One region of the Bacillus tuaregi genome, then DNA from elsewhere that is predicted to be linked to it. Evidence: riboswitches for the same ligand, from Rfam matches in the RefSeq annotation. Region 1 holds a riboswitch; the other holds the start of a gene.
What was found. A riboswitch is a leader RNA that binds a small molecule or an ion and turns the genes downstream of it on or off. The one in region 1 is predicted to bind lysine.
Positions count from the first base shown of each region.

Region 1 (3,946 bases):
GTACATTTAAAGAATGAAATAGTCTGATTAATAATTTGTTAAAGTATGTATAAAAAGTAAAATATATTTTTTTATATAAATGAATTAAGAAAGCTATTCATCATCTAGGGAAGCGCTTTCTTTTTTTGGAAATAAAAAATCACAATCCTTTGAAATCGTTCACAATTTTTACACGTATACGATCAGCTCCCTTCCATACTTTTGAGAGTAAACAAAAGATGGTTTGAGGTCTTTGCCTTCATTTAATCAAATTTCAAATTCGCCCGTCGAATTTGCGTCCGGATTACCTGAGCTCGCTCGGGTAAACTACCTTTAAAAAATCGCAAGACTCGCCGGAGGCTTAACTTCATTCAGCCGGGGTTTGTACCCCCACTGAATCGAAGGACCATTTGCATTCATCCCCCACTTGTAGAAGTGGAGGACTTCTGCTGAATGAAGTTAAAAAACCGTTTTGTTCGCCTGCTAGAACAATATATCATAGCGCTTTCACATATACAATATATAAATATATTATTTTCGTAATTTGTTCACAATTCAGAATAGTAGTCCCCCAATTTAAAATTTTGAACAAATTCAGTCATTTTGTGGTGTTTTACTGTCAAAATGTGCTGAAAATTGCATAGATACTGGTTATTTTATAAACACCATCTATTTATGTAAAATATTAACATACAATAATTATGCGAATTTTATTATTTTAAAATAATAAATAACTAGGATGTTGTAACCATGTGTTCAAAATAAAGAACTAACAATTCTATCTTCCTATCTATTTTACACAACCATTCTTTTTTGCCACCAATCTAATGATTTGGCAAACGCATGTAGGTTGGCTAAATCCTCCATATTAGGGCTTAGGTCCACTTTTACACAATCAGCTCCAACGGTTGCGCCTGTCTTAATAAATTGATCTGTGAAATCATCAACAGCTTTGCAAAACTGGGGATAATAGCTATCTCCTGAACCAAAAACACCGAAGACCTTTCCTTTTAATTTAAGCGAAGCAAGGTCCTCATAAAAATTGACCATTTCATTGGGGAGGTTCCCATAATCGCCATAGGTATACGTACCAACAATACATATATCCACATCCATAAACTCATCTGCACCGGCCTGCGTGCAATCTTTTACTGTTACCCTTACTCCTAGTTCCTTTAATTTATCCTCCACAATGTGTGCACATGTCTTCGTATTCCCGGTCATGCTTGTATAGACAATTAGCGCCTTTGACATATTTAATCCCCCTCATTAGAGTGAGCTCTTTATCATTAATTTCTACTATTTAAGATACTCTATTCACCTTTTGACTAAAATCAAATTCGCCCGTCGAATTTGCGTTCCTGATTACCTGAGCTCGCTCGATAAACTACCTTAAAAAATCCCTGACAACCGCCGGAGGCTAACCTTCATTCAGCCTGGGTTTGAACCTCCACTGAATCGAAGTACGTTTGCCTTCATCACCCACTTGTAGAAGTGAGGGACTTCTGTACCTGTCGCAAGCTTTCGGTACAAAAAGCATTTGCTGAATGAAGTTAAAATAAACAGGCACACCCCGGGGTGTGCCTGTTTATTTTAATTTTTCATATCCCTTAAAAACTGAATATAATCAGTAGAAGTCCCATTATAACCGCATTCTCTTATCATGGAAGCAATATTGCCTCTATGATAAGTACCATGATTGGCAAGATGATGCATAATTTCATCTATGTGATTTGTAAAGGTTGTACCCCTTGAATTTTGATAAACAACCTCGTTTAACTCATCATAAGACAAATGTATCAAGTCAATCATAGTGGTATGAAGCTTGGAAAAACAGGTTTTCGCTTGTTCTATATCTTGAAATGAAGTTATATTTTCGTTAACTGAAAGATCCGGAATACACCTTTTTATCCAAATCCGCTGACCTCTAAATATATGATAAAAGGTATCAGCAATAGAAGGAAATACACTTTTAAGCGGTTTGTGAAATATATCCTCATTAAAGCTATCGACATGAGTTAAAAGCTTCATATTAGCCCAGTAATCATACTGAAGCATATGTATGCCATGTTCTTTCAATAGAATCCCTCCGCACTTTCTTAATATTCTAAATAAAACAATATGCTAATTATAACTAAACTACTTTCTTAAAGCTAATGCTAAACGTTTGCCTGTTATTCTAATGAATTAATCTGATTTTTCACTTCTTTATAAAAATTTGAATTTATCATTGCAATTACGGTAAAACTATTATATTATTTTATTAATTACATATTTTCTTATTTCAATAAATTTGAAGTAAGGATAGAGGCGCAAAGACCATAAGTACACAATAGGAGGATAATGAGATCTATTGATGATTGTGGAAAGGGGAATTTGCCGAAGCTGAGAGAATCTCATTATTTTTGAAGCTGGTTCTGCTGTTGAATAAATACAGAACTGTCATATAGGTATCTATATGGAGGGCTATCTTACGCACAGAAACGTTTTTACGTTTATGTTTCTACTGCAGCAGCGTACCCTCGTTGTTGCTTTTTGCGTTTACTGATAAAGTGGCCTTCTCCCTCGATTTTTAAAATGATGAAAAGGAAGTGGAGAAGTAATGAATTTCGGACAATTATTAACAGCAATGGTAACACCATTTGATCAAAACGGTGAGGTTGATTATAGCGCTACAAGAAACTTAGTTAATTATTTAATTGAAAATGGTACTGAAGGATTAGTGGTAGCTGGCACAACTGGAGAGTCACCTACTCTAACAACAGAAGAGAAGGTTGAATTATTCAAATTTGTCGTTAATGTAGTAGAAGGAAGAATCCCTGTTATCGCAGGCACCGGTTCCTATAACACGAGAGAATCCATTCATTTAACAAAGCTCGCTGAGAATGCCGGCGTAGATGGTGTTATGCTTGTTGTTCCATACTACAACAAACCGTCACAGGAAGGGTTATATCAGCACTTCAAGGCAATTGCTGAGTCAACATCACTGCCAGTCATGCTATATAATATCCCAGGACGTAGTGTGATTAATATGTCAGTAGACACTACTGTTCGACTTGCACAAATTCCTAATATTGTAGCTATTAAAGATGCCAGTGGAAACCTTGACGCGATGTCTGAAATTATTAGACAGACTCCTGAAGGATTTTCTTTATACAGCGGTGATGATGGTGTCACATTACCTGTCCTATCAATTGGCGGAGCTGGCGTTATTTCCGTTGCTTCCCACGTGATTGGGAAAGAAATGCAGACTATGATTAAGCATTTTATGGGTGGAAACCATCGAAAAGCAGCAGAAATGCACCGTAACCTGCTACCAATAATGAAAGCTCTATTTGCTGCACCAAATCCAACTCCTGTTAAGGCCGCATTAAATTTAGCAGGTGTGCCAGTCGGTGGCGTACGGTTACCATTGATACCTTTAAATGATACGGAGCTTAGTTCATTAAAGGCAGTTTTAAATGAATTAAAAGAAAATGATGTAGACATAAAAGAAGAAGCCGCAAGTTAAGACTGACTGCTACACGCGAAAAAAGCTTAGACAAATGTCTAGGCTTTTTTCATGTACAGCAACTTATTTTAAATTAGGTGGTATTTGATGAGCCCCCATGATTACGGATGGTAATGTATCATGAATATATGGAGGAGCAGGATTTAATACCGGCTTAGGCGCAAGCGGAACTGGTTTTTCCACATAGTTAAATGTACCTAATCCATCCATACTTGGTCCCTGCGCCCAACGTCCAGCTGCACTTTTATTTCCTCTTGAGAAATTAAAAAGCGTATAGGCCACCTCTTGTTTTTCACATTCTTTCGGGAAGGAGCTTGGTACCACCACATTTTCCTTTGCTTCCAACTCCTTAATCGCAGCAATCCATTGATTTTGGTGCATCGTGTCACGGGCTATCAACCAAGACAGCATATCCTTCACACCACGATCGTTCGTGGCTTCATATAATCGGACTAC
Region 1 is NZ_LT629731.1:1,653,091-1,657,036, reverse strand. Features, by position in the region: gene BQ5321_RS10200 (flavodoxin) at 775-1,233, opposite strand; gene BQ5321_RS10195 (DinB family protein) at 1,573-2,058, opposite strand; lysine riboswitch at 2,277-2,456, shown strand; gene dapA (4-hydroxy-tetrahydrodipicolinate synthase) at 2,582-3,490, shown strand; gene BQ5321_RS10185 (manganese catalase) at 3,554-3,946, opposite strand, start outside.

Region 2 (3,946 bases), 2.1 Mb from region 1:
AACAATTGGTATAGGTGTTATTTCATTAACTTATTTTATCATCCGTCAGGCGAGGCTTGCCGACCCAATGCTAAACTTTGGAGTATATAAATATCCGATGTTTGCTTTATCATCCGTCATAACCATGATTATGAACATGGCGATGTTTTCCGGTTTCCTGCTATTACCTATCTATGTTCAAACCATTCGGGGAATATCACCAATGGATGCTGGCTTAATGCTATTACCGGGAGCTCTGCTCAATGCCGCCATGTCACCTATAACAGGAAGGTTATTTGATAGCTTCGGTGGCAAAATCTTAGCGATTATTGGATTAGCTATTACGGGCATAGCAACGTATTTATTCAGTCAATTGACATTTGAAACCACCTATATGTTCTTAGTCATCATTCATGCAATCAGAATGCTTGGCTTGTCGCTCGTCATGATGCCCGTTTCAACAAATGGGTTAAATCAATTACCTAGAAGATTGTACCCCCATGGCACTGCGATGAATAACACGTTAAATCAGGTATCTGGAGCGATTGGAACGGCACTATTGGTTACTCTTATGTCAATTCGGACAGAAAACGTCGTAACCAGGATGATGAGGGATGCTATCCATCAAGTTGGGGGTGAGCCGACAGCAGAAGTCCAGCAGCAAATTCTCCTAACAGCTACATTAGATGGAATTAATTTTACCTTCTTTGTTAGTACGATAATTATTGCACTCGCCTTTGTTTTAGCTTTCTTTATTAAACGAGCAGTACCTGCAGAGGACCCAATAGAAGAAAAACCGAGGCATACTAGTCTTGTAACAAAATTAGCAGGTCAGTAGGAGTTTTTTACCAAAAGTTTAACGGGAAGTACGATAGTGACAAAAAAGTAATAATTTGTTATACTATTCTAGAAAAATAAATAATACCTAATCATTCCGTTGGGGTAGAGGCGCGGTATTTAAGAGTAGGCTGTGTGAGGATGACAACTATGACCACAGTTGAAAGGAAAAATCGCCGAAGCTACTAAATCTGTCAAGTTTTAGTATGCTGGGGTTGCTCTGAATAAGAGTAACACTGTCATTATGAAGGAAATCCTTTTAATGAAGAGCTACAGATCGTGGTGGAGAAAACAGTTGCTTATAAAGGGCAGCAATAGACATTTCTCTATTGCTGCTCTTTTTATTTTCTTGCAAATGCAAGCTGAAAATAAACTGCTTTTCTTCCCATGTCAAGTTCACCCCTCAATAATCAGGAGGAGGAAACAGGAATGGAAAACACAATATACTCAATACTGCCACCTTTGTTAGCGATTGTGATGGTAGTAGCTACAAGAAAGGTGCTTATATCACTGGCAACGGGTATTGTTGCTTCTGCATTACTACTGGCACAATTCAATATGGGGGAAACAATTGCTATCATAGGGGATGCAGTCAAAGCAATCTTCATTTCTGATGGAGCATTAAATACATGGAATGTATACATCATTATCTTTTTACTACTATTAGGAATCATTACTGCCTTTATTTCAATTTCTGGAGGAAGCAGGGCGTTTGGTGATTGGGCAATGAAACGAGTAAAAACACGTGCTGGTGCACAGGTAGTTGGGGCAGTTTTAGGCATTATCATTTTCATTGATGACTACTTCAATGCGCTTGCAGTTGGTCAAGTAACACGCCCGATTACAGATAGACATAGAGTATCTAGAGCAAAGCTTGCCTATATCATCGATTCAACTTCTGCACCAATCTGTGTTGTATCTCCTATTTCGAGCTGGGGAGCCTATATTATTGCCTTAATCAGTACGATTTTAGCGGCTCACGGAATGACAGAATATAGCGCACTATCTGCTTTTATGCAAATGGCTCCGATGAATTATTACGTGTGGCCGACGATTTTTATTGTTTTTTTAGTTGCCTTCCGAAACATGGACATCGGACCGATGAAGCTTCATGAACAAAGGGCACAAAAGGAAGGGAAGCTCTACGATCCTAATAAAACAATTCCAGGAGAATTAAAGAATCCACTTCCAACAAGTAGTACAGGTACAGTCGGGGATCTCATTTGGCCTATTATTGCGTTAGTAATTGGTACAGTAGGAGCTATGATTTGGACGGGATATCAGGCTGCAGAAACTACCTCGATTCTAAAAATCTTTGAAAATACGGATGTAACAAAATCGTTATTATTAGGCGGCACATTTGGGCTTATCGTTACTTTGGTTATGTTTGTCAGACAGTCAATGGTGTTACGCGGAGTGCCTGGAAAGATATTTACAAGAGGTATTGTAGAAGGTATTAAGTCAATGCTCCCGGCTATTTACATCCTGTTGTTTGCTTGGGCACTTGTTGATTTAATTGGTAGATTAGAAACAGGAGCCTATCTAGCTAGTGTTGTTGAAAAATCAAATTTCGATATTTCCTACCTACCATTAGTATTATTTATTGTGGCTGGGATTATGGCATTCTCAACAGGAACTTCATGGGGATCATTTGGTATTCTTTTACCAATTGCAGGAGATATTGCAGCTTCTGTTGACATCAATATTTTACTTCCTGCGATGGCTGCCGTGCTAGCTGGTGCAGTATTTGGCGACCACTGTTCACCAATTTCTGATACGACGATTCTGTCTTCAACAGGAGCAGGATCTAATCACCTTGACCATGTGATGACACAATTACCTTATAGTCTCACTAGCGCTGGTATTGCTGTGCTTGGCTACATTGTATTTGGTCTCACGGGCAGCTCAATCATAGGGCTTATCTTCGTATTTGCTATGTTAGTACTTCTATTTTTTATTAGTAAACCTCGGCAAAAAGACGTACAAGAAAATGTGATAACAACCAAATAGTTAAAAGGCTGACTCCATTTTTAGGGTCAGCCTTTTTGAACTGTGATTTATATCAACCCCTTAAGTTTATTGATATGTTATGGTTAGGATGAATTCTAATCTAATTATAGTTAATACATTAAGAAGTGAGGGTGTGAACGATGGCGGTAAGACAAAAAAAAGTACTCAATAACGGACCAAGGATTCAAAAAGAAAAAGAGACGGTCACCAAAATGATTGAGGTCTATTGTCGGAAAAATCATCATCATCGCCATGAACTCTGTGAAGAGTGCCAGGACTTACAGGAATACGCTATGAAAAGATTATCCTTCTGTCAATTTGGTGAGGATAAAAGCTTTTGCTCGTATTGTCCTGTCCATTGCTATAAACCAGACTATCGTCAAAAAATTAAGGATGTCATGATTTTTTCCGGTCCATGGATGCTAGTTTATCATCCGGTGTTGGCTGTAAAGCATATCTGGCAGGAAAAAGTAACACACCGCCATGGATGATAAGGCCTTTGTCATAATATAACTGCTAAAGTAACTTTTTGATTAAAGTTACTTTTTTTGTGCTCTTGTTGTTTTGAAAATACCGAATATAAAACTTTTGAAAAAATAAAATGGTAAGAAAGGAGGGAAAAAGAATGGCTGTTCACGTGGTAAAAAACAATGAAAGCTTATGGACCATTGCCAGCTATTATGGTGTTACTGTTTCCTCAATTATGACAATCAACGGAATAACAACTGAAAATACGATCGTACCTGGATTTGCCCTTTATATTCCCGAAAGTGGTCGTTTACCCATTCGATCTTATCAGGTTAAAGCAGGTGATTCGCTTTGGAGTATAGCACAGCGCTACAATACGTCCATTCCTGCAATCATAAATGAAAATCCTGATTTGCAAGCTCTTAATATAGTATCGATTGGGCAAATATTACGTATTCCTTCGCCATTTAAACTAAGTATTACCACGTTAGGTTTTGTTTTGCCGTTTTCGCTAGAAGCTTCTATACAAAGCCTGGAGTCTGTTGCTAATCATCTGACATACCTAGCTATAACAGCCTATGCGGTAACAAATGATGGATATGCTTATATGAGATTAAATGATAGCGGTCTGGTTGAAAGAAGCAGGCAGCTT
Region 2 is NZ_LT629731.1:3,723,390-3,727,335, reverse strand. Features, by position in the region: gene BQ5321_RS20335 (DHA2 family efflux MFS transporter permease subunit) at 1-817, shown strand, start outside; lysine riboswitch at 915-1,097, shown strand; gene BQ5321_RS20330 (Na+/H+ antiporter NhaC family protein) at 1,246-2,826, shown strand; gene BQ5321_RS20325 (nitrous oxide-stimulated promoter family protein) at 2,967-3,317, shown strand; gene BQ5321_RS20320 (LysM peptidoglycan-binding domain-containing protein) at 3,452-3,946, shown strand, end outside.
Region 2: linked by a shared signal. The riboswitch ahead of BQ5321_RS20330 (Na+/H+ antiporter NhaC family protein) and the one ahead of dapA (4-hydroxy-tetrahydrodipicolinate synthase) in region 1 are both predicted to bind lysine.